Regions from separate parts of the Serratia sp. 2723 genome, predicted to be linked through region 1. Evidence: predicted binding sites of a transcription regulator. Region 1 holds the regulator's gene; each other region holds the start of a gene.
The links. The regulator CRP, encoded in region 1, controls carbon source genes, mostly activating them, when cyclic AMP is high. The targets are predictions, from matches to a motif close to ATGTGANNNNNNTCACAT.
Positions count from the first base shown of each region.

Region 2: ABIE29_RS07935 (YchE family NAAT transporter) is a predicted target of CRP. The motif match lies at 9,174-9,191, and genes of this name have one in related genera.
Region 3: msrB (peptide-methionine (R)-S-oxide reductase MsrB) is a predicted target of CRP. The motif match lies at 6,399-6,416, and genes of this name have one in related genera.

Region 1 covers NZ_JBNDIN010000010.1:131,469-142,019, reverse strand. Annotated here, with positions in the region: gene ABIE29_RS16075 (LysE family translocator) at 1-311, opposite strand, end outside; gene ABIE29_RS16070 (hydrolase) at 429-1,409, shown strand; gene ABIE29_RS16065 (YheU family protein) at 1,406-1,639, shown strand; gene ABIE29_RS16060 (phosphoribulokinase) at 1,791-2,660, shown strand; gene ABIE29_RS16055 (amidohydrolase) at 2,697-3,875, opposite strand; gene ABIE29_RS16050 (MFS transporter) at 3,881-5,074, opposite strand; gene ABIE29_RS16045 (LysR substrate-binding domain-containing protein) at 5,264-6,172, shown strand; gene ABIE29_RS16040 (OsmC family protein) at 6,178-6,585, opposite strand; gene crp (cAMP-activated global transcriptional regulator CRP) at 6,967-7,599, shown strand; gene ABIE29_RS16030 (YccS/YhfK family putative transporter) at 7,656-9,731, shown strand; gene argD (bifunctional acetylornithine/succinyldiaminopimelate transaminase) at 9,774-10,551, opposite strand, start outside.
Region 2 covers NZ_JBNDIN010000004.1:187,250-197,800, forward strand. Annotated here, with positions in the region: gene ABIE29_RS07900 (HI1450 family dsDNA-mimic protein) at 1-183, shown strand, start outside; gene oppF (murein tripeptide/oligopeptide ABC transporter ATP binding protein OppF) at 246-1,244, opposite strand; gene ABIE29_RS07910 (ABC transporter ATP-binding protein) at 1,241-2,233, opposite strand; gene oppC (oligopeptide ABC transporter permease OppC) at 2,245-3,150, opposite strand; gene oppB (oligopeptide ABC transporter permease OppB) at 3,166-4,086, opposite strand; gene oppA (oligopeptide ABC transporter substrate-binding protein OppA) at 4,169-5,806, opposite strand; gene ABIE29_RS07930 (ABC transporter substrate-binding protein) at 5,959-7,596, opposite strand; gene ABIE29_RS07935 (YchE family NAAT transporter) at 8,278-8,922, opposite strand; gene adhE (bifunctional acetaldehyde-CoA/alcohol dehydrogenase) at 9,442-10,551, shown strand, end outside.
Region 3 covers NZ_JBNDIN010000004.1:218,290-228,840, reverse strand. Annotated here, with positions in the region: gene ABIE29_RS08085 (YeaH/YhbH family protein) at 1-863, opposite strand, end outside; gene yeaG (protein kinase YeaG) at 981-2,915, opposite strand; gene ABIE29_RS08075 (MipA/OmpV family protein) at 3,410-4,114, shown strand; gene ABIE29_RS08070 (D-hexose-6-phosphate mutarotase) at 4,238-5,113, opposite strand; gene gapA (glyceraldehyde-3-phosphate dehydrogenase) at 5,196-6,191, opposite strand; gene msrB (peptide-methionine (R)-S-oxide reductase MsrB) at 6,540-6,953, shown strand; gene ABIE29_RS08055 (YeaC family protein) at 7,018-7,290, shown strand; gene ABIE29_RS08050 (glycoside hydrolase family 18 protein) at 7,332-8,612, opposite strand; gene pncA (bifunctional nicotinamidase/pyrazinamidase) at 8,855-9,487, opposite strand; gene ansA (asparaginase) at 9,505-10,521, opposite strand.

The DNA.
Region 1 (10,551 bases):
GGCGGCGCGTCGGTTTCCAGCTTTTCGTAGGCTGCCGTCGCCACTTTCCACGCCAGCCACAACAGATAGAGGCTGCCAAGAATTTTCAAGATCAGGTGCAAGGAAGGATAAATCAGGATCAACCCACCAACGCCAAATGCCACCAGCACCAGAATACTCTGCATACCCAGCATAATGCCGATCATCAGCCATAATGAACGCATAAAGCCGAAATTGGCGCCTGAGGTGGTAAGCAACATATTATTGGGGCCAGGGGTGATCGCGGCCACCCACAGGAAGCCTAGCATCGAAAGAAATAAACTCAGTTCCATGAAGCGGGTGCTCCTCACCCAAATGACTTTTTTGCAGTATGATTGCTAATACATGTGTTTGAAGCTAACAGTGCGGTTCGGATCACACAATAGCCGCCAACAAGAATTTTATTCATTATGTATGAATCCTTTCGCCCCCTGACCGGGGCCAGTAATCCACACCTGCAAACCCTGCTGCCACGGCTGGTGCGCCGCCGCGTGCTGCTGCAACCCCATTGGCAGCGGCTGGAGTTGCCGGATGGCGATTTCGTCGATCTGGCCTGGAGTGAAGATCCCCAGTTAGCCCGAGATAAACCTCGCGTGGTGCTGTTCCATGGATTAGAGGGCAATTTCTACAGCCCTTACGCCCATGGGCTGCTCAATGCCTGGCGTGAGCAAGGCTGGTTAGGCGTGGTGATGCATTTCCGTGGTTGCAGCGGCGTGCCCAACCGCAAGCAACGCATCTACCATTCTGGCGAAACGGAAGATGCCCGCTTCTTCCTGCGCTGGCTGCGTGACAGCTTTGGCGCAGTGCCAACGGCGGCGGTAGGGATTTCCCTTGGCGGCAATATGCTGGCCTATTATCTGGCCCAACAGGGCAATAACAGCCTGCTACAGGCGGCCGTGGTCGTTTCCGCCCCGCTGATGCTGGAACCTTGCTCGATCCGTATGGAACAAGGGTTCTCACGCGTTTATCAGCGCTATCTGCTGGGCCAACTCAAGCAGAATGCCACCCGCAAGCTGCTACACTACCCAGGCACCTTACCCTTGGATCTGTCGCAACTGAACAAGCTGCGGCGCATTCGCGAGTTTGATGATGCGATCACTTCACGCATTCACGGCTTCAGCGACGCGGTCGATTATTATCGCCGTTGCAGCGCCCTACCGCTGTTGCCGCAGATCACCACGCCGTTGCTGATCATTCACGCTAAAGACGATCCGTTTATGACCGATGCGGTGATCCCCGACCTCGCCAACCTGCCGCCTAATATCGAATATCAACTGACGGAGTGCGGTGGCCACGTCGGCTTTGTCGGCGGCACCTTGAAAAAACCGCAAATGTGGCTGGAGCAACGTATCCCAGCCTGGCTTTCTCCTTTTTTGGAACCCACCAAGTGATTATTCCCTGGCAAGAAATTGAACAAGAGACTCTCAACAGCCTGATCGAATCCTTTGTATTACGCGAAGGGACCGACTACGGCGAGCACGAACGTTCGCTGGAACAGAAGGTCGACGACGTGCGCCGCCAGTTGAAAAGCGGCGAAGTGGTGCTGGTGTGGTCAGAGCTGCATGAAACCGTCAACATCATGCCTCGCGGGCAGATCCGCGCTGGGCAGGAGGAAATTTAGTCTTATTGCATGCTATGACTGAGGGAAAAAATCAGGTAACAATGCAGTATTGCAAACCAACGCGCACAATTTCGCCTTGGGCGAAAGGGCATCAGCCATACTAAAAATCTCATTCTGAGCCTGCGCATTTAATACGGAGTGACCCTCGACCATGTCTGCCAAACATCCCGTTATCGCGGTGACCGGTTCCAGCGGAGCCGGCACTACCACCACCAGCCTGGCATTCCGCAAAATTTTTCAGCAGCTAAACCTGCGCGCCGCCCAGTTGGAAGGCGACAGCTTCCACCGTTACACCCGGCCTGAAATGGATGCGGCAATCCGTAAAGCACGCGATATGGGCCGCCATATCAGCTACTTCGGTCCGGAAGCCAACGACTTTGGCCTGTTGGAGCAGAGCTTTATCCAATACGGCAAGAATGGCACCGGCCGCTCACGCAAATATCTGCATACCTACGACGAGGCAGTGCCTTACAATCAGGTACCGGGCACCTTCACGCCTTGGGAGCCACTGCCCGCCCCGACGGATGTCCTGTTCTACGAAGGGCTGCACGGCGGCGTAGTGGCCGATCAGATCGACGTAGCCAAACATGTCGATCTGCTGGTCGGCGTGGTGCCGATCGTCAACCTGGAGTGGATCCAGAAGCTGATCCGCGATACCGGCGAGCGTGGCCATTCCCGTGAAGCGGTGATGGACTCGGTGGTCCGTTCGATGGAGGATTACATCAGCTACATCACGCCACAGTTCTCGCGCACCCATATCAACTTCCAACGCGTCCCGACGGTGGATACCTCCAACCCGTTCGCCGCCAAGGCGATCCCCTCGCTGGATGAAAGCTTGGTGGTGATCCACTTCCGTGGGCTGGATCAGATCGATTTCCCTTACCTGCTGGCAATGCTGCAAGGATCGTTTATCTCGCATATCAATACGCTGGTAGTGCCGGGTGGCAAGATGGGGCTGGCAATGGAACTGATCATGGCACCGCTGGTGCAGCGGCTGATGGAAGGTAAGAAGATCGAGTAAATTATCGGGCGCGGCCAATCACCGCGCCCACCGTTGTTAACGCATCAACAGATGGCGGATAAAACCGACGTGCAGTTTCACCCCAATCTGCATCGCCGCCTCGTCCAGTTTAAAACGGGGATTATGCACGCCGTAGGTGGCACCGATCGCCTCGTTACCGCTGCCGATAAACAGGAAGCACCCCGGCACTTTCTCCTGATAGGAGGAGAAATCCTCGCTGCCAAACATCGCGGAGGTCAATTCCCGCAGCGCCTGTGGCCCCACGGCTTCGGCCACCACCTCGCGCGCAATGGCGCAGGCATCAGGGTGGTTATTGCCGATGGTATAGCCACGCGTCCAGTCAATCTTGTAGCTGGCACCGTGTGCCTGGCTGATCCCAGCGACGGTTTGCTCAACCAACAACGGCACCCGCTCACGTACTTCTTGATTATGAGTGCGTAGCGTTCCCGCCAACCGGGCGCTGTCTGGGATGACGTTATAGCTGTCACCCGCCTGGAAGGTCGCCACCGTCAACACCGGTGCATTTAACGGATCCAGCTTACGTGCCACGATCTGCTGCAAAGCGCTAACGATCTCCGCACCAATCGGCACCGGATCGATACACAGATGCGGCATTGAGCCATGCCCCCCCTTACCTTGCAGCACAATGTCGAAGTTATCGCTGGAGCCACTGAACACGCCCTGCTTCATCCCCACCTCACCGGTCGGGAAGTTGGGCATGACATGCAGGCCGAAGATCATCTTCACGCCATCCAGAACCCCTAAATCCACTAGCTGTTGGGCTCCGCCCGGCGGCACTTCTTCGGCATGCTGGAAGATAAAGCGCACTGAGCCTTGCAACTGCGCCTGCAACTGGCAAAGCACGCTGGCCGCTCCCAGCAACATCGCGCTGTGGGCATCATGGCCGCAGGCATGCATCACCCCTGGCCGGGTAGAGCAGAAAGGTTCGTCGCTTTCCTCCTGGATAGGCAAAGCGTCGATATCGGCGCGCAATGCATAGCACGGCCCCGGCGCTGCGCCCTGCAATTCGGCCACTACGCTATTTGGTGTAGGACGTGAGATCTTCAACGGGCCAAGGCTGGCCAACTGCCCGGCAATGTAATCTGCCGTCTGCGCTTCCTGGAATGACAACTCCGGATTGGCATGCAGGTGGCGGCGCCACTGCAATACCTGTTGTTCCACGCCGGCAATCAGCTGTTCAATGTTCATGTTCATACTCCTTAATTCAGTGCTGGTTGGCGTGCTTTGCCCGCCAATGGCAGGATCACCAGCCCGGAAACCACCATAGCCAGTGCCAAAAAGATAAACGTCGTCATGTAGTTGTGGCTGATGGTGATCAGATACCCGATGGCGATAGGGGCCACAAAGCCACCCAAGGTTCCTCCGGTGTTAATCAGCCCCATTGCTGCACCCATCACTTCCGTAGGCAAGCGCTTCATCGGCAGGGTAAACACGGTAACGAACGAGGCCATCAGGAAGATATAACCCAGGAACAAGAACAGGCTGGCCGTCAGAGCTGATTCGCTGGTAAACACCAGCCAGATGCACAAGGCGCTGAGCAGAGAACTGAAGAAGATCACCCACGGCTCACGCCCTTGCAGGTAGCGCCCGACCAGCCAGCCGGTACCGAGTGAGGAGATCCAGATCCCCAGACCACCGGCGGCTACCACCATGCTGGAAACGTCAATTGGCATTCCCCGCTGCTGTACCAGGAATTTCGGCAGCCAGGCCATCAGGCCGTACGATGGGATGTTGATACAGAAGATCGCCACAAACAGCAGCAACACGATTGGGTTTTTCAGCAGGGCCTTATAGTTGGCTGCGGCTGCCCCAGCTTTGGCGGGTGCCGCCTGTGGCGGATTGGGAACCAGCCACAAGATGCAGGCGGCAATCACGAATGCCAGCAGACCTAGCGCAGAGAACGACCCACGCCAGCCGATGTGATCCAGGCAATAGACTGCGACCAGCGGCCCGACGGTCATCGCCAACCCGGCGGAGGACAGCAGAATGGACTGCGCGAAGGTGCGCTGTTCCAGTGGGAAATTCGCCACTACCGCCTTGGCGCAGGAACACGGATAGCCGGAGTGGCCAATACCGGACAGGAAGCGGAACGTCACCAGCAGGCCCAGGCCGAACCCCAGAATGCCGAAGCACAGGGCAAATCCCCCCAGCAGCAGTAACGAACTGCACAGCACTTTCTTAAAACCAAAGCGGTCATTGAGCCATCCCGCTGGTATCTGGAACAGGGAATACGCCAGGAAAAACATCCCGGTAATGTAGCCCAGTTGTTCCGGCTGTAGATTGAACTCGCGTTCGATAGGTAACAACGCAAAACCCATCACGGTTTTATCGATGTACACCACGACATAGCCCACAAACAGCAAAAAAATCATTAGCGAACGATTTTTCAACACTGATATTCCTTTAAGTTATCACCCAGGCTGCCTACCAGCTTGGCAGGCGTAATTTAATAATGTGATCCAAGTCACTTTATATTTTTAATAACAGTCACTTACAATAACACGCTGAAATTATCGCCTTTTACCGAGCGGCATAAGATACAATTTTGTAAGGGGTGATGCTTTTTATTGATAGGGTAGGGAATGCGCTATTTACCGAAGTTACAGCAGTTGAAAGTCTTCCAGCAGGTGATCCGCAGCGGCAGTATTCGCGGGGCCGCGCGCGCGCTGGAGCAGTCTCAACCGGCGGTGAGTCGTACCATCCGTGAACTGGAACAGACCCTGGAAACCCAGTTGATCATTCGCAGCAGCCAGGGAATGACGCTGACCGAAACCGGCCGCGCCTTCGCCCTGCGGATGCAGTTGATCCTGGAGGAATTGCAGCGCGCTGCCGATGAGATCCAGCAGTTGAATCAACATTCGCAAGGTAACGTCGCCATCGGCTGCTCTTCGCTACTGGCACTCACGGTATTACCCGAACTGGTCGAAGCCTTCAAACAGCCGTTTCCGCAAACCAATCTGCTGATCCGTGAGGCGCAGCTTTCTACCCTGCTACCAGCACTGCGCGAAGGCCGCCTGGATTTTGCCGTAGGTACCGTCAGCCCGGAGTTGCCGCTGGAGGATCTGGTACGAGAACCGCTGTTCAACGCTTCTTTTGGCATTATTGCGCGCCAGGGGCACCCGCTGGCTCAGGCAAACTGCCTGGATGAACTACGTGACGCCAAATGGTTATTGCCGGAAACCGATATGGGCTATTACCAGCAGCTGCGCGCGGTGTTGGGCACTTTCTATCAGCAATTGAGCCGATCGCCCATTCGCTCGGATTCAGTGACCTGCGGCTTGAATATGGTGTTGGAGGCGGATTATTTGACTATCGTGGCGCGGGCGATGAGCGCACCGTTCCATTTGCAGCATCGGCTGGTAACATTGCCTATCGACACGCTACCACAGGCTCAATATTGCGTACTGTATTCACAAAAATCGCCGCTAACCGTGACGGCACGGCGATTTCTTGATTTATTGCGAGCCCACTGCCTGCGCTACCCTTGGTAGGAGGATCACGCCACTTCGCGGATTTCGAAGCTGTGGCTGATGCTGGCGGCTTTACCCAACATCAAGGAGACGGAGCAGTATTTCTCGGCGGAAAGATCCACCGCGCGCTCTACAGTCTTATCGGTCAGCCCTTTGCCGGTGACAATAAAATGCAGGTTGATATGGGTAAACAGACGTGGCGCTTCTTCACGGCGCTCAGAGGTCAGTTTTACCTCACAGTCACGCACATCGTTACGCCCTTTTTGCAGGATCGACACCACATCAATGGCGCTACAGCCGCCGACGGACATCAACACCATTTCCATCGGGCTTGGCGCTTTATCGCCCGCGTTGCCATCCATCAAAACCTGGTGGCCGGACGCAGACTCACCCAGGAATGTCAGCCCTTCTACCCACTTAACTCTTGCCTGCATGTTACACACTCCGGTTAATTTCTTAAAAACAGGGTACGCTTTCGCATACATTCTGGCAACGTAACCTGATGCTAATCATGCTGAAGCGAGACAACACAAGACACCCGCCTCACTCTGTGCTACAAACAGAGCCGCAATAACTCTTTCCAGGTCACCGATTTCAGGGATACGTCCAAGGAAAGGCCCCTATATTGGTATGTTAACAGAATGTAGCTTGCAGCACTCCCCGCAAGTTAATATGCTAGAGCACAAGCGTATTTCTATAACACGCCTCAAAACCTGTTGATAGCCACAATTAAAACACCAGGCTATAAGCACGTTTTACAGGGAACTCTGACCCCTGTGATACAAGGCAGCGATAACAACAGAGGATAACAGCGAATGGTTCTCGGCAAACCGCAAACAGACCCGACTCTCGAATGGTTCCTGTCTCATTGCCATATCCACAAATATCCATCAAAGAGTACGCTGATTCACCAAGGTGAAAAGGCCGAAACGCTTTACTACATCGTCAAAGGCTCCGTCGCGGTGCTGATTAAAGATGAAGAAGGCAAAGAGATGATCCTGTCCTACCTTAACCAGGGGGATTTCATCGGCGAGCTTGGATTATTTGAAGAAGGCCAGGAGCGTAGCGCCTGGGTACGGGCCAAAACCGCCTGTGAAGTGGCTGAAATTTCCTACAAGAAATTCCGCCAGTTGATCCAGGTAAACCCGGATATCCTGATGCGCCTGTCCGCACAGATGGCTAACCGCCTGCAAGTCACCTCAGAGAAAGTGGGTAACCTCGCCTTCCTTGACGTTACTGGTCGCATTGCACAGACCTTGCTGAACCTGGCAAAACAACCTGATGCCATGACTCACCCAGACGGCATGCAGATCAAGATCACCCGCCAGGAAATTGGCCAAATCGTCGGTTGCTCACGTGAAACCGTCGGTCGTATTTTGAAAATGCTCGAAGATCAAAACCTGATCTCCGCACACGGCAAAACCATTGTCGTGTACGGTACGCGTTAATCCCCAGGGAAACGGTGCAGCAATGCGCCGTTTCTTTGCCTGCTGAATAGCCAACCATGTGGCGCCGTCTGATCTACCACCCGGAAGTCAACTACGCACTGCGGCAAACGCTGGTGTTGTGCCTGCCGGTGGCGTTTGGTTTGCTGATTGGCAACCTGCAACTCGGCATGCTGTTCTCGTTGGTGCCCGCCTGCTGCAACATTGCCGGGCTGGATACGCCACACAAACGCTTTTTCAAACGCCTGATCGTAGGTGGCTCTCTATTCGCACTCAGCAGCTTTCTGCTGCAACAAGCCCTGCTGTGGGACCTGCCGTTACCCTTGCTGATGTTGGCAATGGCGCTGTTACTCGGCGTCAGCGGTGAGATCAGCCCACTACATGCACGCCTGCTGCCAGCCGCACTGGTTGCCGCCATCTTTTCCCTCAGCATGGTAGGCACCGTACCAATCTGGTATGCCCCTTTGCTGTATATCGTTGGCACCGCCTGGTACGGGCTGTTTACCTGGGCCTGGTTCAAGCTGTGGAAAGAGCAGCCGATGCGCGAATCCTTAAGCCAGCTGTATATGCAGTTGGCGGACTATTTTGAAGCCAAATACTCATTACTGACGCAGCACACCGTTCCTGAAACGGCCCTGCCGCCGCTGTTGCAACGCCAACAGCAAGTGATGGATCTGATCAGTCTGCTATACCAACAGCTTAACTTCCTGCCCCATGCCGATAACCTGGAGCAGAAGCGCCTGCAACGCACGTTTCAGGTGGCGCTCGATTTGCAAGAGCACATCACCGTCAGCCTGCATCTGCCGGAAGAAGTGCAAAAGCTGGTGGAGCAAAGCCAGGCCGAAGCGATTATCCGCCGCAACGCCCAGGTGATCGCCACGCGCCTGCGGGTGGTGGCCGACGATATTCTCTATCATCGACACTCTGCGCGTTTCAGTATGAAGAATGAGCTGGCGGCGCTGGAAAAAGTGGCCTCACAACACGCAGATAATCCGGTTGGCCAGTTCTGCTATTACCACTTCAGCCGCATCGCACGCCTGCTGCGCACCCAGCACCCGCTTTACCGCCGCAATCTGATGGCCAATCAGTCACGGCTGCCGTTCTGGCCCGCGGTGGTGAGCTATCTGTCATTCAAATCCAACGCCCTGCGCAACGCCACCAGGCTGGGGGTCATTCTGGCGGCAGGCAGCAGCCTGGGCATGTTGTTCAACCTGCCAAAACCCTATTGGATCTTGCTGACCATCATGCTGGTCAGCCAAAACGGCTATAACGCTACGCGGGTGAGGATCCAGCACCGTGCCCTCGGCACGTTGGCCGGGTTGGTGATTGCCGCCGGGCTGTTGCAACTGCAGATGCCGGAGAACGTGACGCTGAGCATCATGTTGGCGATCACCCTGGCAGCCTATCTGATCCTGCGGAAAAACTACGGGCTGGCGGTGATGGGCTTCACCGTGACCGCCGTCTACACCTTGCAGCTCCTGGCGCTGAATGGCACCCATTTCCTGGTCCCCCGCCTGATCGATACCCTTATCGGCTGCGTATTGGTGTTTGGCGGCACGATCTGGCTATGGCCGCAGTGGCAGAGTGGCCTGCTACGTAAAAACGCCCATCAGGCGCTGGAGCACGATCAGACGGCATTACGCTTATTGCTTGAAGAACAGGAGCCGGACCCCAGCGAACTGGCCTACACGCGTATGCAGGTCAATCAGGCGCATAACGCCCTGTTTACCTCGCTCAATCAGGCAATGCAGGAACCGGGGTTTGAATCGAATTATCTGGCAGATATGCGGCTGTGGATCACCCATAACCAGTTTATCGTTGAACACCTGAATGCGATGACCATTCTGGCGCGCGAGCACTATATGCTGACGCCAAAACTGGCTCAGGAGTATCTGCAAACCTCTGAGATAGCTTTGCAGAGCTGCCAGCAGCGCTTGGAATATGACGGCCCGAGTACCAGTAACAGCATCATGCAGCCACCGGACCTGCACCCGGACATGCCGGTAACCGAGATGGAACGCCACCTGCGGCGGATCCTTTCTCACCTGACCGTGATGCATACCATTTCGTCACTGGCGTGGCGCCAGCGCCCACATCATGGGATCTGGCTGAAGCGCAAACTGCGGGAAAGCTGAGGTTGCCGGGGCCGATGCTGAAGTTCGGCCCCGACGAATGACTTAAGCCTTAATCACATCCTGCACGGCCTGCTCAAACAGCGCCATACCTTCATCGATATCCTTCAGCTCAACCACCAGAGAAGGCGCAAAACGGATCACGTTTGGCCCGGCGTTGAGGATCATCAAGCCACGTGCGGCGGCGGCGGTGAGGAAATCACGCGCTTTGCCGTGATAGTTTGCCTTCAGCTCTGCACCAATCAACAGCCCCATGCCACGAATATCGCTGAACACATCGTATTTCTTACCGATCTCCTGCAAAGCCTGAACAAACAGCCCACGACGCTGTTCAATACCGCTTAGCACCTCCGGTGTGTTGATAACGTCCAACGCAGCCTCTGCCACAGCGCAGGCCAGTGGGTTGCCGCCGTAGGTGGTACCATGAGTGCCAACCTGCATCACCGAGGCGATCTCTTCGGTGGTCAGCATCGCACTCACCGGGAAACCGCCGCCCAGCGCTTTGGCTGTCGTGAGGATGTCAGGTGTAATGCCGTAATGCATATAGGTAAACAGCTTGCCGCTGCGGCCCATACCGCTTTGCACTTCATCAAATACCAGCAACGCCTGATGTTGGTCGCAAAGTTCACGCACGCCCTTGAGGAAGACGGGATCGGCAGCGGTAATGCCCCCTTCACCCTGAATAGGCTCCATCACTACCGCACAGGTGTGATCGTCCATCACCGCTTTCACCGCGGCCAGATCGTTGAAAGGCACATGGACGATATCGGCCGGTTTCGGCCCAAAGCCGTCGGAATATTTTGGCTGCCCACCCACGGAAACG
Region 2 (10,551 bases), on a different contig from region 1:
CTGTACGATCCGGCAGAAGACTGGCAGGAGCACGTGGATTTCGATCTGAATCCGGACTTCTTTGCCGAGGTGGTGATCGGCCTGGCGGACAGCGATGGCGAGCCCATCAACGATGTGTTTGCCCGCGTGCTGATCTGCCGCGAAAAAGATAACAAGCTGTGCCACATTTTGTGGAAAGAATAAACCGATTAACGGTATAAAAAAACCTGCCCAATGGCAGGTTTTTTTTATTGCTAATCAACCAATTACAACGGATCAACTTTCAGGCACGATACCGCATGACGGAAGCTGCCTTCCAGCAGTGGGCGCGTTTTAGCGCATTCCGGCCCGGCAATCGGGCAACGGGTGCGGAACACACAGCCCGAAGGTGGGTTGATCGGCGATGGCAGTTCCCCTTCCAGCAGTTGGATCTGCTTTTCCTTCTCCTTGTCCGGATCCGGCACCGGAACCGCCGACATCAGCGCCTTGGTATAAGGATGCTGCGGGTTATGATAGACCTCATCATAGGTTCCCAGCTCCACCGCATGGCCCAGATACATCACCAGCACCCGATCGGAAATGTGTTTAACCACTGCCAGATCGTGGGCGATAAAGATTAACGATAATCCCATCTCGCGCTGCAACTGCTGCAACAGATTCACCACCTGCGCCTGGATAGATACGTCCAAGGCGGAGACCGGCTCATCACAAATCACCAGTTTCGGCTCCAGGATCAAGGCTCGGGCGATACCGATACGCTGGCACTGCCCACCTGAGAATTCATGCGGATAACGGTTGATCAGGTTCGGCAACAGGCCCACCTTCAACATCATCGCTTTGACCTTATCCTTCACTTCCTGGCGCGGCATTTTAGGATTATAGGTACGCAGCGGTTCGGCGATGATCTCACCGATGGTCATTCGCGGGTTCAGCGAGGCCAGCGGATCCTGGAAAATCATCTGAATATCGCTGCGTGTCTTGCGCCAATCGGCATCGCTCATGCCCAGCAGATCTTTGCCCAACCAGGCAACGCGGCCACTGGTCGCCTTTACCAGACCGATGATTGCCCGGGCAAAGGTAGACTTACCGCAGCCCGATTCCCCTACCACCCCTAGCGTCTCACCTTCAAACAGCCGCACGGTAACACCATCTACCGCCTTCAGCGTTTTAGGCGCCTGCCAGAACCACTGCTTGTCATCATGAATATCGAAGTGAACTTTCAGATCTGCCACTTCCAGCAGCACTCTTTTATCGGTTGCGGTCATACCAACGCCTCCACCGGCTTGAAACAGGCGCGCAAGCGCCCCTCACCAAACTGCTCCAATGGCGGAGCACTCGCGCACTGCTCCATCGCATGCGGACAACGCGGTTGGAACGGACAGCCCTTCGGCAAACGCAGCAGGTTCGGCGGATTACCAGGAATCGTCATCAGCGCTTCACCTTCAGCATCCAGACGCGGTACCGCATTGAGTAGGCCGATGGAGTATGGATGGCTAGGACGATAAAACACATCGCGCGCGCTGCCATATTCCATGGTGCGGCCAGCGTACATCACCAACACCTTGTTGCAGATCCCGGCAACAACGCCCAAATCATGGGTGATCATGATGATCGCCGTATTGAATTCACGCTTCAGTTCGTTAAGCAGCGTCATGATCTGTGCCTGCACGGTCACGTCCAGTGCGGTGGTTGGCTCATCGGCAATCAGCAGCTTTGGCCGACACAGCAACGCCATGGCGATCATCACGCGCTGGCGCATCCCGCCGGAAAACTCATGCGGATACATACGCATACGCTTACGGGCTTCCGGCATTTTGACCGCATCCAGCATGCGGACCGACTCTTCAAACGCCTCGCTTTTGCTCATCTTTTTATGCAGCATCAGCACTTCCATCAACTGCTCGCCAACCCGCATATAAGGGTTCAACGAGGTCATCGGGTCCTGGAAGATCATCGAGATCTCTTCGGCCCGCAGCTTGTTGAGTTGGCTTTCTGGCAGGTTGAGAATTTCACGGCCGTTGAATTTTGCCGAACCACCGATGCGGCCATTACTGGCCAACAGGCCCATCAACGCAAATGCCGTCTGTGACTTGCCGGAACCCGACTCCCCGACGATGCCCAAGGTTTCACCCGCGCGCAGATCGAAATTGAGATCGTTCACCGCGGTAACATCGCCGTCTGGCGTACCGAACGTCACACGCAGATCTTTGACGTCCAGCAGCAGTCCGTTTTGTGGTTGAGAATTAATGCTCATGGTTGCACTCCTTAACGATCTTTCGGATCGAGGGCATCACGCAGGCCATCGCCGATAAAGTTGAAACAAAACAGAGTGATAACCAGGAAACAGGCTGGGAACAGCAGCAACCACGGTGAGACCTCCATCGAGTTGGCACCATCGCTCAACAATGCGCCCCAACTGCTCAACGGCTCCTGAGTGCCCAGCCCCAGGAAGCTGAGGAAGGATTCAAACAGGATCATGCTCGGCACCAGCAGCGAGGCATACACCACCACCACGCCCAGTACGTTCGGCACGATATGCCGCAGGACGATATTGCGGGTCGATACGCCGCACACCAGCGCCGCTTCGATAAACTCTTTACGCTTAAGGCTGAGCGTCTGCCCGCGCACAATACGCGCCATATCCAGCCACGACACCATGCCGATCGCCACAAAGATCAGCAGGATGTTTTGTCCGAAGAAGGTCACCAGCAGGATCACAAAGAACATGAACGGGAAGGAGTTCAAAATCTCCAGCAAACGCATCATCACCGAGTCGGTCTTGCCGCCCAGATAGCCAGACAGAGAGCCGTATAAGGTGCCCAAGACCACGGCGACCAGCGCTGCGGCTACACCCACCATCAGCGAAATACGCCCACCAATGGCCACACGCACCAGCAGGTCACGCCCTGAGGAATCGGTGCCAAAATAGTGCCCGGACTCCAGGTTAGGCGCAGCGGACATCATTGCCCAATCGGTGTCATCATAAGCAAACTGCGACAGCCAGGGGGCACAGATCACAAACAGGGTGATCAGCGCTAACACAAACAGGCTGGTCACTGCCGCACGGTTATGCATAAAGCGGCGGCGGGCGTCCTGCCATAAACTGCGCCCTTCAACTTCCAGCTGTTCGCTGAAGTTTTCCAGAGCTTCGCTGTTCTTTTTCGTCAACATCTTGCGTGCTCCAGCTTAGTAACGGATTTTCGGATCGATCACGGCATACAGCACATCGACGATCGCGTTAAACAGAATGGTCAAGCCACCGACCAGAATGGTCAGGCTCAGCACCAGCGAATAGTCACGGTTCAATGCACCGTTAACGAACAACTGACCAATTCCCGGCAGGCCGTAGATGGTTTCAATCACCATCGAACCGGTGATAATCCCAACAAACGCTGGCCCCATATACGACAGCACCGGCAGCAACGCAGGTTTTAACGCGTGGCGCAGAATGATGCGACGCATCGGCAAACCTTTGGCGCGGGCGGTACGGATAAAGTTGGAGTGCAGCACCTCAATCATCGAACCGCGGGTGATACGTGCGATGCTGGCGATATAGGCCAGGGACAGCGCCACCATCGGCAGGATCATGAACTTCAGCGCCCCACCGTTCCAGCCCCCACCGGGCAACCACTTCAAGGTAATGGCGAAAATCAGCACCAGTAAGGGGGCGACAACAAAGCTGGGGATCACCACTCCGGTCATGGCGAACCCCATCACCGTATAGTCCCACTTGGTGTTCTGATTCAACGCGGCAATAACCCCTGCGCTCACTCCCAGCACCACCGCCAGAACAAAAGCGGCAAAACCCAGTTTGGCTGAAACGGGGAACGAGGCCTTGACCAGGTCATTAACCGAATAATCTTTGTATTTGAATGAAGGGCCAAAATCGCCTTGCGACAGCTGCACCAAATAGTGCCCGTACTGTTTCCAGATCGGATCGTTAAGGTGATATTTGGCTTCAATGTTGGCCAACACTTCGGGTGGCAGCGCACGTTCACCGGTAAATGGGCTACCGGGTGCGAGGCGCATCATAAAGAAAGAAATGGTGATAAGGATAAATAGTGTCGGGATCGCCTCTAACAAGCGACGAAAGATAAATTTAAGCATTGCCCTAGCCCTGTGCTTCAGCCTGATAACGGCTTATTGTCTTGAAATGGGCCGGCGACCTGTGCCGCCAGCCCTTGCCGCATCAATGTTTGATGATGTACAGGTTTTTGTCGTAAACGTTATCAAGCGGATCTTTGCCAGAGTAACCACCCACGTAAGGTTTCACCAGGCGAGCATTCACATAGTAATAAAGCGGAACGATGGCAGAGTCTTTATCCAGCTGGACTTCCGCTTTCTGATACAGACCGGCACGCTCTTCTTTGGTTTTCGCCGTCAATACGTTGCCCATCAGCTTGTCGAATTCTGCACTCTTATAGTGTGGGGTGTTACTGCTGCTGTCGGAAAGCATCATGTTGAGGAAGGAGCTTGGTTCGTTGTAATCAGCACACCAGCCAGCACGTGACACGTCATAGGTGCCCTGATGGCGGGTATCCAGGAAGGTTTTCCACTCCTGATTCACCAGCTTCACATCCACGCCCAGGTTTTTCTTCCAGATAGACGCAGCGGCAATGGCCAGCTTCTTGTGCAGATCGGAGGTGTTGTACAGCAGCGAGAAGGTCAGCGGTTTACCTGGGCCATAACCGGCTTCAGCCAGCAGTTTCTTGGCTTCTTCGTTACGCTTTTCCTGCGTCCAGCCAAACCACTCTGGCGGGGTCAGCTTGGCACCGTCGGTGTAAGGAGGAGTAAAGCTGTAAGCGGGCAGATCGCCCTGGTTTTTCACCTTGTTGACGATGATATCACGATCCATCCCCAGCTTCAGTGCTTCACGTACACGAGCATCGGTGAACGGCGCTTTCTGGTTGTTGATTTCATAGTAATAGGTACACAGGTATGGATCGACGTGCACTTCGTTCGGGATCTCTTTTTTCAACTTCTGGAACAGTTCGATCGGCATGTTGTTATAGGTCATGTCGATTTCACCGGTGCGGTAGCGGTTGACGTCAGTGACTTCTGAAGCGATCGGCAGGAAGGTGACTTTATTAATGACAGTTTTGGCGTTATCCCAGTATTGCGGGTTACGTTCCAGCACGATACGTTCGTTAACCACCCAGTCTTTCAGCTTGTATGCGCCGTTGCTGACGTAGTTCTGTGGCAGGGTCCACTTCTCGCCAAACTTCTCTACCGCTTCTTTATTCACTGGCTTCATGGCGTAGTGCGGTGTCATTTCTACCAGATACGGAACCGGCTCGGTCAACGTGACCTGGAAGGTATGATCGTCGATGGCCTTTACGCCCAGCGTCGATTTGTCTTTTTTACCCGCGATGATGTCATCCACGTTTTCTACGTGGGCATATTGCAGATAGCTGGCATAAGGAGAGGCGGTTTTCGGATCGACCAAACGTTGCCAGCTATACACGAAATCTTGTGCCGTTACCGGCTCACCGTTCGACCATTTGGCGTCTTTACGCAGATGGAAGGTCCACACTTTAAAATCTTTGTTATCCCAGCTTTCTGCTGCACCCGGCACGACTGAACCATCCAGGCTGTTATTGGCCAACCCTTCCATCAGATCGCGCGTCACGTTGTTTTCAGGCACGCCTTCGATCTTGTGCGGGTCAAGAGATTGTACTTCGGAACCGTTGTTCTTAACGATCTCCTGCTTGTCTGCCAGTTGTACGCCCGCTGGCACATCGGCCGCAAAAGCAGTTCCTGCCGCCGTCAAGCCTAGCGCCGCAATAATGCCTGCTGCCAGCAGGGACTTCTTCGTGATGTTGGTCATGTGTATAAACTCCAGTTTTTATTATCACAACTCCGTCGTGGGAGCTGCGTTGCCCGTTAACCGGGGGTTGCTATGGCTGGACGCCGTGGAACGAAACGGCGCTGCCTTTCCTGTGTATTACCGGCTGCTATCACCGCCGATAACACCCTTCATTACCTTTTGATGAGGTAAAAGTTTTTCAGATCGATATAGTCTTGCGGGTCTTTGCCGGTGAAACCGCCAACCGTAGGTTTGACCAGCCGCGCACTGACCCGATAATAAACCGGGATCAGCGCAGAATCTTTGTCCAGCAAGGTTTCCGCCTGCTGATAAATAGCCCCGCGTGCAGCGGCGTCCGGCGCTTGCAGGGTGCTGGCCATCAGCGCATCGAACGCCGGGCTTTTATAGAAGAAGGTATTATTGCTGCTGTTGGAAAGCAGCATATTCAGAAACGCGCTCGGTTCGTTGTAATCCCCACACCAGGTAGCACGGGCCACATCAAACTGCCCTTCATGACGGCTCTGTAGCGAGGTTTTCCATTCCTGATTTTGCAGTGTGACCTGTGCGCCGAGGTTCTTCTTCCACATCGAGGCGGCGGCAATGGCCTGCTGCTTATTTTGATCGGAGGTGTTGTACAGTAGGGTAAACTTGAGCGGTTTCTCAGCGGTGAACCCGGCCTGTGCCAGCAGTTTCTTCGCTTCTTCGTTGCGTTTTTCCTGCGTCCACCCTGCCCATTCCGGTTGGCTGAAGTTGCCCCCCTCGGTAAAGGTTGGCGTAAAGGTGTAGGCAGGGATTTGACCCTGGCCCATAATCTTGTTGGCAATAATGTCGCGATCCAGCGTCAATTTGACAGCCGCACGCACACGCTCGTCGGTGAACGGCGCACGTTGATTGTTGATTTCATAATAGAAGGTGCACAGGTAAGGGTTAACGTGCAACTGTTCTGGGATCTCGCGCTTCATTTTTGCGTACAGATTTGGCGGGATGGCGCTATTGGTAATATCGATTTCACCACTGCGGTAGCGGTTAATGTCGCTGACCTCGGAGGACAACGGCAGGAAAGTGGCCTGCTCAATCACCGTCTTGCCATTATTCCAGTAGCTCGGGCTGCGTTGGAGCACGATACGTTCGTTCACGACCCACTCGGATAAGCGATATGCACCGTTGCCCACATAGTTCTGTGGCAGTGTCCACTTATCACCAAACTTCTCAACCACGGCCTGCTTCACCGGTTTCATTGAAGTATGGGAAAGCATACTGACAAAATAGGGCACCGGCTCGCTGAGCGTTACCTTCAACGTTTTGTCATCAATGGCGCTGACGCCAAGTGACCGGGCCGGTTTTTTGCCGCCAAGAATAGCGTCAATATTTTCAATTCTGGCGTATTGCAGGTAGCTGGCATAAGGAGAGCCGGTCTTGGGATCCGCCAGGCGCTGCCAGCTGTAAACGAAATCCTGCGCGGTCACCGGCGAACCATCACTCCATACCGCCCCTGGACGCAGGTGGAAGGTCCACGTCTGGTAATCGGTATTTTCCCAGCTTTCCGCTACCGCTGGGGCCAAATGGCCATTGGCATCGGTGCTGACCAACCCTTCCAGCAGGTTGAGGATAATATTGCTTTCAGGCGTTCCTTCGACCTTATGCGGATCCAGTGAAGCGACTTCCGAACCGTTGTTGATCACCATGCGCTGAAGTGGCGCCAATTGCACACCGGCCGGAACCTCTACGGCCTGCAGGTTTTGGCTGGCGATCATCCCCAACACGGCGGCGATGATAACGGCCAACGGTTGATGCTTCGTGGTTTGCGGCATAGTACGGGCTCCTTTTCACTGCTAAGCAATAATTGTGAAATAGTTATCAAGCAGGCTAAATAAACGGATACCAGCAAAAATCATTCCTGTCTGGCGCGCCAAAGATAAGATTCTTCCTTCTGACAAGTTGCTCGGAAATTAGCAGAAGCAAAAATTCATAGCCAATAATTTTTACAGAAATGTTAAGAATTTCTCTTTTATCATCCCATAGCCATACAGACACCTAGCCTTTCCACCCGTTGGAGCTGGTGTTAATTATATGATTTTAATAGATAAATTATAACAACACTGTTAAGCTTTTTGACTGGGATAAAAAACACCACTCAAAAGAAACATTCCGTTAACAAAAATGCCGTTCAGAGAATAAACACCTGCCTATGCGTGGTTAATCACTAATAACACCTGTGTGAAACGGAGACAAGCCCTACAGAATGATGTGATTAAATTAACAACAGTTTTACCCGTTAGGGAGACAAAAAAACCGTCACGCGGATTTTAAAAGTGGAGAAAATAACATCTTGGTGCTTTATCGGCCGATAAAGTGAGATTTGTGCCACAGGGTTGGGCAAATAGAATGAAAAGCAGGCAGGTTATGCACTTTAATAATGCATTGGCTGAGAATATTTGAAAAATTAAAAATAACTTAAGCCGCAAACAGGATTATCCGCGGCTTTTTTAAGGTTATAACAACCCGGGGAAAATGGCTTTGATCCCAGTGACAATAAATTCAATCCCCAGTGCCATCAACAACAGCCCCATGATACGGGTAATGACGTTGATGCCGGTTTGCCCCAGCAGACGCACCAGCAGCGGAGCTGCCCGGAACAATAGCCAACAACAGAAAGCGAACAAGGCGATTGCCACGGTGAAACCTAACAGGTTCTGCCAGCTGTGGTAACGAGAACTCCAGACGATGGTGGAACTGATGGCACCCGGCCCGGCCATCAGCGGCAGCGCCAAGGGAACGACCCCGATGCTTTCGCGGATCGCGCTCTCTGACTTTTCCTGTTTGTTCTGCTTGTCTTCACCCAGTTTGCCACTGATCATCGACATGGCGATAGTCACCACCAGGATGCCGCCGGCAATACGGAAAGAATCGATGGAAATACCGAACATACGCAATATACCCTCGCCCAGGAACAGCGAGGTCCACAGAATAATCGCCACCGACAGGTTAGCCGTCAGGTTGGTTTTGTTACGCCCGACCTCAGCCTGATAGCTGGTCATGCTGATAAACACCGGCAGAATACCTACCGGGTTGACCAGCGCAAACAGGCCCACAAAGAACTTGATGTAGCCGGAAAAATCCAACAGAGATTGGCCCACGAAAAACTCCGCATAAATAGCTGTAAAAAGAGACACTGCCGATGCGCGCTAATGTAATGGAATTGCGCCAGCTAATCCATCCACTCAGACAGCATTTTTCCCTACCCCAACATAATGTTACAAAGCAATTCGCTATTGTTAATGCTTTGTGTGTTGCTTGCTGTTATTAAGTATCATCTCATCCTTCGCCAAATGCCTTGTTGATAATCACTCTCAACAAACGCCAGCTGAAAGGTGTCAGCATGCGTTTTTTATGATGTACATCACAAAAAATCTACTCAGGAATAGTTAAGCTCTTAGTCGTAGTCAAAAGGTAGCACGAAGTAGAGATACCGATTTCTGTCTCGCTTGCCTACTACCACTTGCACTTGGTAAAGCTCTTTAAGTAAATCAGCAGTATGGGTCGCTAACTGCGGGAAAAGTCTCATGATTTAACGGACGCCTTCCTGACAGATGTCTATACTAGTTCCTCGAACGGCTTATTTACTGAAAGAGTTTAACATTTATCAGGAGAGCATCATGGCTGTAACGAATGTCGCTGAATTGAACGAGCTTGTTGCACGTGTCAAAAAAGCCCAGCGCGAATATGCCAACTTCTCACAAGAGCAAGTTGATAAGATCTTCCGCGCCGCTGCCCTCGCCGCCGCAGATGCCCGTATTCCTCTGGCTAAAATGGCCGTTGAAGAATCAGGTATGGGTATCGTTGAAGACAAAGTCATCAAAAACCACTTCGCTTCTGAATACATCTATAACGCCTATAAAGACGAAAAGACCTGCGGGATCCTCTCCGAAGATGAAACTTTCGGTACCATCACCATTGCAGAGCCAATTGGCCTGATTTGCGGTATCGTGCCAACCACCAACCCAACTTCTACCGCGATCTTCAAAGCGCTGATCAGCCTGAAAACCCGTAACGGCATTATCTTCTCTCCGCACCCACGTGCCAAGAACGCTACCAACAAAGCCGCAGATATCGTGTTGCAGGCTGCTATTGCTGCTGGCGCCCCGAAAGACATCATCGGTTGGATCGACCAGCCAACGGTGGAACTGTCCAATCAGTTGATGCATCATCCAGACATCAACCTGATCCTGGCAACCGGTGGCCCAGGCATGGTTAAAGCCGCTTACAGCTCTGGTAAACCTGCTATCGGCGTTGGTGCCGGTAACACTCCGGTGGTGGTTGACGAAACTGCCGACATCAAGCGCGTCGTTGCCTCCATCCTGATGTCAAAAACCTTCGACAGCGGTGTGATCTGTGCGTCTGAACAGTCCGTGATCGTGGTTGATTCCGCATACGATGCTGTGCGCGCACGCTTCGCTTCACACGGCGGCTACATGCTGCAGGGCAAAGAGCTGAAAGCCGTTCAGGACATCATCCTGAAAAACGGTGGCCTGAACGCCGCTATCGTTGGCCAGTCAGCACCAAAAATCGCTGAAATGGCCGGTATCAAAGTGCCAGCCAACACCAAAATCCTGATCGGTGAAGTGAAACTGGTTGACGAATCAGAGCCGTTTGCTCACGAAAAACTGTCACCTACCCTGGCGATGTACCGTGCCAAAGACTTTGAGGACGCCGTCAGTAAAGCCGAGAAACTGGTCGCCATGGGCGGTATCGGTCACACCTCTTGT
Region 3 (10,551 bases), on a different contig from region 1:
ACCTCAACGTTTTTATAGGTTCGGCTGAGGAACAGATACAGCAGAATATAAAAGCGTTTGGCCATGTCTTTGGTTGCCTGGTCCATCGAGCCAGAGACGTCCATCAGGCAGAACATGACCGCCTGGCTGGAGGGTTCAGGCCGACGTTCGTAGTTCTTGTAGCGCAGGTCGAAGGTGTCGATAAACGGCACGCTGTCGATTTTCTTGCGCAACTCGGCAATTTCCTTACGCATGCGCTCTTCTTCCAGCAGTTGCACCGGTTCGGTGTTTTCCAACTGGGCAAGGCTGTCTTCAAGCTCATGCAAAGCACGCCGCTTACCGGCGGTCATAGCGGTTCGACGCGCCAGTGAGTTTTGCAGCGAACGTACCACGCTGATATTGGCCGGAACACCGTTGGCGGTATAGCCAGCACGGTGGGTTTTGTATTCAGTCAGCTGTTTGTACTGATTTTTCTTCAGGTTAGGCAGCGCCAGATCCTCGAACAACAGGTCGAGATACTCATCTTTGGAGATCTGGAAGACAAATTCATCCTGGCCATCCCCATCCTGGCTGGCATTGCCCTGGCCACCACCACTGCCACCGCCGCCTTGTGGGCGTTCCACGCGGTCATTTTGGACGAAGTGATCGTTACCGGGATGAACGCGATGGCGTTTACCGCCGCGCCCTTGATGGAACATTGGCTCGTTGATATCGCCACCGGGGATCGACACCGATTCCCCGCTGTCCACGTCGGTGACCGAACGCTTGTTGATGGCTTCGGCAATCGACTGTTTGATTTGCGACTTATAGCGACGCAAGAAGCGCTGGCGGTTCACCATGCTCTTGTTTTTGCCATTCAGCCGTCGGTCAATGAAATACGCCATACATCCCCCAAACAACGTTGCCAACTTTCTCTACCTTGGGTCTTTCAGGCTGTAACCGCCAGGCTACAGCCCGAAATCCCCAGGTATAGGCTATCTATGACGTCAGCGGTCGTCGGTTTATGAAGATTTTCTCACCCGCAGATACCATTCGCACAGTAGACGAACCTGCTTGCGGGTGTAGCCTTTCTCCATCATCCGGTCGACGAAGTCATCGTGTTTTTTCTGCTCATCCGTTGAGGTTTTAGCATTAAAGGAAATGACTGGCAGCAACTCTTCGGTGTTCGAGAACATTTTCTTCTCGATGACCGTACGCAGCTTCTCGTAACTGGTCCAGTTCGGGTTCCGGCCGCTGTTATTGGCACGGGCACGCAGGACGAAGTTGACGATTTCGTTGCGGAAATCTTTCGGGTTGCTGATACCCGCTGGCTTCTCGATTTTCTCCAGTTCAGCGTTCAAGGACTCACGGTCAAACAGCTGGCCGGTATCCGGATCACGGTACTCCTGATCCTGGATCCAGAAGTCTGCATAGGTCACGTAGCGGTCAAAAATGTTCTGACCGTATTCCGAGTAGGATTCCAGATAGGCAGTCTGGATCTCTTTGCCGATAAACTCGGCGTATTTCGGGATCAGATAACCTTTCAGGTGCTCCAGGTATTTCTCCGCCAGATCCTGCGGGAACTGCTCACGCTCGATCTGCTGTTCCAGGATATAGAACAGGTGTACCGGGTTAGCCGCGACTTCGGCATGGTCAAAGTTGAACACCCGAGACAGAATTTTGAAGGCGAAACGGGTCGAAAGGCCATTCATACCTTCATCCACCCCGGCATAGTCACGATACTCCTGATACGACTTGGCCTTCGGATCGGTGTCTTTCAGGCTTTCACCATCGTAGACACGCATCTTCGAGTAGATGCTGGAGTTGTCTGGCTCTTTCATACGCGACAGCACGGTAAAGCGAGCCAGCGTTTCCAACGTGCCAGGGGCACAAGGCGCATGGGTCAGTTCGCTGTTATCCAGCAGTTTGTCGTAGATTTTAATCTCTTCCGACACCCGCAGGCAGTATGGCACCTTGACGATGTAAACACGGTCGAGGAAGGCCTCGTTGTTTTTGTTGTTGCGGAAGGTCACCCATTCCGATTCGTTGGAGTGTGCCAGGATAATACCGCTGAACGGCAGGGCAGAGATCCCCTCGGTACCGTTGTAGTTACCCTCCTGGGTGGCCGTTAACAGAGGATGTAGCACCTTGATTGGCGCTTTGAACATCTCCACGAACTCCATGATCCCCTGGTTGGCGCGGCACAGTGCACCGGAGTAGCCGTAGGCATCCGGATCGTTCTGCGCATGGTTTTCCAGCTTGCGGATATCCACTTTACCGACCAACGCAGAAATATCCTGGTTGTTCTCATCGCCCGGTTCGGTTTTGGCGATGGCAATTTGTTCAAGTATTGAAGGACGAACCTTCACCACTTTGAATTTGGTAATGTCACCGCCGAACTCATGCAGGCGTTTAGCGGCCCACGGCGACATAATGGTGCCAAGATAGCGCGTCGGGATGTTGTATTCTTTTTCCAGAATATTGGCATCCTCCTGCGGGTTGAACAGGCACAGCGGATGGTCATTGACCGGGCTGCGCTCGCCGTTGGCGCTCAGGGTGTAAATTGGCACACGCTGCATCAAGGCTTTCAGCCGTTCTGCCAGCGAGGATTTACCGCCACCCACCGGGCCCAACAGATAAAGGATTTGTTTCTTCTCTTCGAGGCCCTGGGCGGCGTGTCTCAGGTAAGAAACTATCTGTTCGATAGCTTCTTCCATGCCGTAGAACTCCTCGAATGCCGGATAGCGTGCGATCACGCGGTTGGAGAACAGGCGAGACATACGCGACTCAAGCGCGGTATCCACCATAACTGGTTCACCGATAGCCATGAGTAGACGTTCTGCCGCATTAGCATAGGCACTGCGATCTTGCCGGCAGATGGTAAGAAACTCCTGCAGTGTGAACTCTTCGTCCTTGGCAGCTTCGTAGCGCTGGCGATAGTGGTCAAATATGTTCATGGCGATGCCCGTCCTTTCGTTATTAGCACAGGTTAAAAAAGGAGCTGGTGTTGGTATTCTGGCTCCCGAAAGCGTGAAGTTATGACTGAATACAGCAACCCGTATGCCAACTTGGTGCGCTTATTCTCGCGAGTTGCGCTGTATTGCCACCGGATCCAGCCTAATTTCACCTTCTGATTTTAAGCTTAGTTGCATACTGGAAAATTTCCTGCAAGAGAAAGGGTCTTTTTTAAGTCATTTCAATGACTCAGTTATGGCGAAGGACGGCAAATGCCTTGTCTGGCGCGGGTTGCGGCAAAAAATGTCATCTTTTTGCCATCAATAATTCATCTTTAGGTTCTAAGTTATTCGATCTTCATCGTTTTCTATTGTAAAGATCCGGCAAGCTCATCCGTTTTCACATAAACTAGGGGCGTTAATTACACCTTGTTATCTATGGAAAAAAGCCAGTGAAGATATCTAAACTCAAAACGCTAGCAATTATCGCTTCCGCAATGGTTTGTGCGCACAGTGCTCAGGCAGGAAGCTGGTCACTCGGTGCTTCAGCGCTGGTTAGCCCCGATCCTTATCGTGGTTATCAGGATCGTGTCTACCCCGTTCCTATCATCAATTACGATGGCGATGATTTTTACTTCCATACGCTGTTGGCCGGCTATAACCTATGGAAAGATCAGCAAAATCAGCTGAGCCTGATCGCCTATTACTCGCCGTTGCACTATAAGCCAGGCGACAGTGACGACGACCGCATGAAGCAGTTGAACAAGCGCCGTAGCACCATGATGGCCGGTGTGGCTTTTACACATAGTGCTGATTGGGGAACGATCCGTACGGCCTTCTCTGGCGATACGTTGGACAACAGTAACGGCCTGGTGGGTGATATTGCCTATCTCTATAAGTTCCAAGTGGACTCCTGGAGCTTTGCTCCTGGCATCGGGGTAAACTGGAACAGTTCAAACCAGAACAAATACTACTATGGCATCAATGGCGATGAATCCCGCCGTAGTACCTTTGATACTTACAAGCCGAGCGATAGCTGGTCGCCATACGTCGAGTTGACTACCAACTATAATATCAACGCCAACTGGAATGCATTCTTCACGGGTCGTTATACGCGCCTGGGCAGCGATGTTAAAGACAGCCCAATGGTTGATAAATCTTATTCCGGCATGCTGTGGACGGGCGTAACTTACACCTTCTAACAGCCAGTTGCACTATTCTGGTGCGATGGGTGCATTTAAAAGGAGCAGCAATGCTCCTTTTGCACATCTGAGGTGCATGTATGGGGGGAGGAAAGAGGGGCAAAATGACTCGCCCCAGTTTTATCAACTATTTTTAATGCTGCGGATTTTCATCGCCAAGCGGGCAGGTTGCTCTCCAGAGGCGATCAGCGGCTTGCTTACGCGCCCGGTTTCGACACAAACCATGGTTTTGTAACCGTCGTTTGGCATGTCGGCCATGCTGCAGGAAAGCTCGACGCCTGGGTTCCAGGCGATCACATCACTCATATAGTGATGATTAACCTCGAGGGTCCGCTGTAAGACCGGGTCTTTGATCAGACTGCAAGGCGTGGCCTGGGTGTAGATGCGATCGGTTTGCCCGGTAAATTCCAGCTCGCCAACCTGACGTGCCTCGATCCCCTTAGCCACCTTATCAATATAATGCTCACCCAAACCGGCAACTTTGACCTTGTCGATGTCGCCGATCTGGAAATAGCTGTGCAGAGCGGCGGTAGCCTGGTAGTCACCGTGTGATTCCAGCTCCAACTCGCACTCTTCACCCAGCTTGAAGCGGGCGATCAGGGTGAAAGCATGTGGCCACAATTTGCGGCTCTGTTCGTTGTCTTGCAGCGTGAAGGTCAGGATCACACCGTTTTCGTCTTCATCGTGCGCGGTGAACTGCCACGGCTGATTACGGGCAAAGCCGTGGGAAGGGCTACCAGCCGGGCCAAACCACGGCCAGCAGATCGGTACGCCGCCGCGGATCGCCACGCCGTTTTTGAATGGCGTATTGTTGCTCAGCCAAAGCACCGGTTTATCACCGCTTGGCTGCCAGGCTAGCAGATGGGCTCCTTGCAGAGTAATGGCCGCACGGACTTTCGGGTGAGAAACCACCACCACCGGCAGTTCGCCCAATTGACGTTGGCTGATAAAAGGGGTGATTTGTTCGCTAACGGGTAGGGTGAAGATTTTTTCGTTCATGTTGTTGCCTTCTTTTCGCCGCAAAAACAAATAAAAAGGGCGACTTAGAGTCGCCCTTGATAATCAGCTTCGCATCATGCCATTACTTGGAGATGTGAGCGATCAGGTCCAGTACTTTGTTTGAGTAGCCAGTTTCGTTATCGTACCAGGAAACCAGTTTCACAAAGGTGTCGCTCAGCGCGATACCGGCTTTGGCATCGAATACAGAAGTCAGTTTTTCGCCGTTGAAATCGGTAGAAACCACTTCGTCTTCGGTGTAGCCCAACACGCCTTTCAGCTCGCCTTCTGAAGCGGCTTTGAGAGCAGCACAGATTTCTTTGTAAGAAGCTGGTTTTGCCAGACGGGCAGTCAGGTCAACCACAGACACGTTCGGGGTAGGAACGCGGAACGCCATACCGGTCAGTTTGCCGTTCAGTTCTGGGATAACTTTACCTACTGCTTTAGCAGCACCGGTAGAAGAAGGGATGATGTTCTGGGATGCGCCGCGGCCGCCGCGCCAGTCTTTGTGAGACGGGCCATCAACGGTTTTCTGAGTTGCGGTAGTGGCATGCACAGTAGTCATCAGAGCTTCAACGATGCCGAACTTGTCGTTGATCACTTTAGCCAGTGGTGCCAAGCAGTTGGTGGTACAAGAAGCGTTGGAAACGATTTCTTGGCCAGCGTAAGACTTGTGGTTCACGCCCATAACGAACATAGGGGTGTCATCTTTGGATGGGCCAGTCAGAACAACTTTCTTAGCACCTGCAGCGATGTGTTTACGTGCAGTTTCGTCAGTCAGGAACAGGCCAGTTGCTTCAGCAACGACGTCAACGTTGACTTCGTTCCATTTCAGGTTAGCCGGATCTCTTTCTGAGGTACAACGGATGGTTTTGCCGTTAACAACCAGGTGGCCGTCTTTAACTTCTACAGTACCGTCGAAACGGCCATGGGTAGAGTCATACTTCAGCATGTAAGCCATGTACTCTGCGTCTAACAGATCGTTGATTGCAACGATTTCGATGTCAGAACGTTCCTGAGCAGCACGGAAAACAATGCGACCGATACGGCCAAAACCGTTGATACCTACTTTGATAGTCATATATTCCACCAGCTATTTGTTAGTGAATAAAAGGTTGGTTGTAAAATTACAAAAACCTTACCGAGCGTCAAGCGGAATCGTGTCAATTCTTGCTGCAAGTCAAACCAGAAGCCCGGTTTTGCACACAAATCGCACATTCCATTTACGTTTAGCCTCCAATACATATGGGGACAAACCGCTAAGTATTAAAGTCAGTACGTGCAAGATATGTGATCAAAGTCACATATGGCGGCAGCGTAACCTTTATGCCGTACAGTTTAGGCTAAAAAGGCCTGCAGCGTTGTTAATTTTTTGTTATTATTACTCATTGTTTTCGTTGATATTATCCACACTGCGGGAATAGCACAAATGGTTAAAGAGACAACCCCTAAGACACCGCTCACGGAACTGAATGAAATCCAACGTTATGTGACGCAAGAGCGCGGCACGGAAGCTCCCTATAGCGGTAAATTACTGCATAACCAGCGTGAGGGCGTTTACCATTGCCTGTGCTGTAACGCGCCACTGTTCTTCTCCGCCAGCAAGTTTGATTCTGGCTGCGGCTGGCCCAGCTTCTATCAGCCAGTCTCGGACGATGCCATTCGTTATCTTGATGATAATTCACATAATATGCATCGAGTTGAGATCCGCTGTGGTAACTGCGACGCGCATTTGGGACACGTGTTTCCCGATGGTCCGCAGCCGACTGGCGAACGTTACTGTGTCAACTCCGCGTCACTGAATTTCACCGATGACGAGAATGGCGAGCAGACGGCAGGTTAAGCTGTAACCAAACCAACAAAATCGATTCAGCTAATTATTCATCCCTGGGTGAGGACATGCTCTGATGGAAGTAAAAGATCTGATTGCGGCCATGACGCCGGAAATCTACCAGCGGCTGGTGCTGGCTGTGGAACTGGGCAAGTGGCCGGATGGTGTGGCATTGACGCCAGAGCAGAAAGAACACAGCCTGCAGGCGGTGATGCTGTGGCAGTCGATGAACAATGCGGACCCACAGCACATGAGCATAGGCACCGACGGGCAAATCGTGATGAAAAGCAAACAGGAGCTGAAGCAGCAGTTTATGGCCGAGCCGTTGGCCAAGCTGAAGCCGCAGTAACCTGTTGCTGATAGGGCGATGTTGTCATCGCCCTGATGGTTTTACTGCTTCTGCGGGCTCAAGCCTAAGCTTTCTGCCAACTGATGGGCCAAGCGGTTGTTATCGTCCGCGCCATACTCCCAGAACATCGCCCCTCCCAATCCTTTGCTCTTGATGTACTCGGCCTTGATGGCTACCGAGCGTGGGCTTTCATAGCTTATCGCGAACAGCGGCTTACCTGTGGCTGACTTCATCATCAGATAGGGCACCTTGGCCTCGTTATCCCAATGCGCGGTGAAGCGCCGTTGTGGGTCTTTCAGCATCTTGTTCACGATATCGTTGTACTTGATGTAGCTGTCTTTATCCAAATCCACGCCCAGCGACTTGAAGACGTCTTTTTCACGTGCGGTGAAATAGGGCTGGGTGACGGGATGCTTGGCCGCTTCTGCCACATCCCAATCAATACCTGGCTCGGTGGCGCGTTTAGGTACCCGGCCATAGAAACCGATCCCCAGATTGAGTTGAGCAGGCTTCAGCCCGGCGGCCAGATAGTTGTTAACCACAAAGTCGGCGCTGTACTTGTCGGCGGCAGCCACGGTTGGCCACTCCTTGGAGTCATAGAGATTGGAGTTGAAATACTGGGTACCGTACGCCATGTCGTAGGTCATCAGATTGATGTAGTCCAGATAGGGCGCGATAGCCTTAACGTCGACCCATTCCTGCGGACTTTTGACGTTGGCCCCCACGGCGATGGTCAGCAGTTTATCTTTACCCAGCGCCTGATGCAGTTCGCTCAGTAGGGAGGTGAAGTTGGCCCGGTCAGTCGGTTGGCTTTCCACCAATCCCCAGGCACCGTTAACAGGGTATTCCCAATCCAGATCGATACCATCAAGCTGATACTTGGCAATCACCTCCTGCACCGAACGGATAAATACCGCCCGGCTTTCCGGTGTCGCTGCCGCGCCGGAGAACCCACGAGCGCCCCAGCCGCCAACGGACAGCAATACCTTCAACGCCGGGTTTTGTTGGCGCAATACGGGTAATCGCTTTAAGTCTGCTTCGACTTTTGGGGAAAGATAGATTTGGTGCAGGTGGGAGGGATCTTTCAGTGCCGGGTTGGTTTCCTCTTTTTCAGCGTTATAAATCAGGCCGAAAGAGTAGTTGAGGTGGGTGATCTGGCTGACGTCCAGCTGGTTGATATCACCGCCAGGCCCGGCGGTTACGTCGCCACCGCCGTTGAAGTAGCCGACAGAAAGATAAGGTGCCGCGTGCGCGATGCCCACGCCAGCCATACCAAGTTGCACCGCGACCAGCAAGGGCAGCAGTTTACGGGTTAAAGCCATATTGTCTCCTTTGGTCAGCAAGGCTGACCTGAACCGCACGTGGCGGTATCAATAAAGCCGGGCTCAGCAGGCCCCGGATGCGTATAACTTATTGATGCCAATGCACCAGCAGCCATAACAGCAAAAGAGACGGGAGGGGACAAGGCAACATCGCAGAAGAATGGTGGGAATGTGAGCAGCGTCGAAAATAAAGCGGTTGGCGGGGGATATGGGGCGCAGAGGTCAAGCAGCCCCAAAAACCGTTAGCGCTGAGTAAATTGTGACAGCGTAACTAATTGTGCGCCAGCCGACTGCATTTCGGCTAAAGCCTGCTCGCTGTCATCGGGACGCAAATTGACACCTCGGCAGCCATCGGTAATGACCTGAGTCTGATAACCCAAGCGCAAGGCATCCAGCACGCTGAACTTGACGCAATAATCGGTGGCCAGCCCCATCACGGCAAGATGAGTGATGCCGCGCTCCTTCAGCCAGCCATCGAGTGCCGTTTGCGCCCGGTGCCCGTTATCAAAGAAAGCACTATAGCTATCGATATCCGGGTTCTCGCCCTTACGGAATATCGCTGCGATATGCTGCTTATCAAGCTGGGGATGAAGCTCTGCGCCAGGGCTGCCTTGAACGCAGTGCACCGGCCACCAAATCTGGGGCAGCCCTTCAAGTTCCCCAAGCATGCCAATCTGTGCGCTGGAGTTAATGGCGAAGCTGCGATGATCCACCGGGTGCCAGTCCTGGCTGGCAATCACCATTTCGTTACGGGCCAGGCTGGCTGCGATAGCCTGATTGGCGATGGCAATGGTGTCATCACCTTCCGCCACGCCTAAAGCGCCGCCGGGGCAAAAGTCGTTTTGCAAATCAATCAGCAACAGGGCTGTTTTCATCAAGATTCCTACTTCGGTTAGCCCGCAGCGCTTAGTTCGCCACGCAGGTCTTGTTGCATCAGGCTGCGGATCTCTTCCGGGGTTAATGACTGGCTCAACAGGTAATGCAACTTGGTCAGTGCGGCTTCCACCGTCATATCAAAACCGCTGATCACCCCAGCATGGGCCAGGGCATTACCGGTCGCATAACCCTCCATATTGACCCGGCCGGAGATACATTGTGTCAGGTTGACCACTACGATGCCACGCTCGGAGGCGTCACGCAATTCATCCACCAGTTCGGCCTTTTGCGGCGCGTTACCGACGCCGTAAGAGCGCAGGATCAATGCTTTGACCGGTTGTAGCAGGAAGTTACGCACCACGGCACCGGAAATCCCCGGATAAATCGTCACCACCCCGATGGGCTGTGGCGTGATGTTATGCACGATCAATTCCCCGTTGCACACCGGAGAGGCGATGCCGGTCTGGCGGCGAATGTGGATACCTGCTTCCAGTAAGGGCGGCAGATTAGGCGAGGCGAAGGCATCAAAGCCGTCGGCATGTGCCTTGGTAGTGCGGTTGCCACGAAACAGCTTGTTGTTGAAGAACAGGCTGACCTCGTTCACCGGGTGATTGGCGGCCAGATAGAGGGCATTCAACAGATTGGTTTGACCGTCGGAGCGCAATTCTGCCAGTGGGATTTGCGATCCGGTGACGATCACCGGCTTATCCAGGTTCTCCAGCATGAAGGACAGGGCTGAAGCGGTAAACGCCATGGTATCGGTGCCGTGCAGAATAACAAAGCCGTCATAGTGAGCGTAGTTCTGTTTGATGTCGTCGGCGATATGCTGCCAGTCTTCGGGGGTCATATCCGAAGAGTCGATCAACGGGGCATATTCATGAATGGTGAAATCCGGCATTTCTGGCCGATGGAACTCGGGCATCAGCGCCAACTGGCGCTGTAGGTGGCCGGAAACCGGGATGTAGCCCTGTTCGGAACGCTGCATACCGATAGTACCGCCGGTATAGGCGACGTAAATGGATTTCTTTTGCATGGCTTCGATCTTGTGGCTGTCAGATAGGCT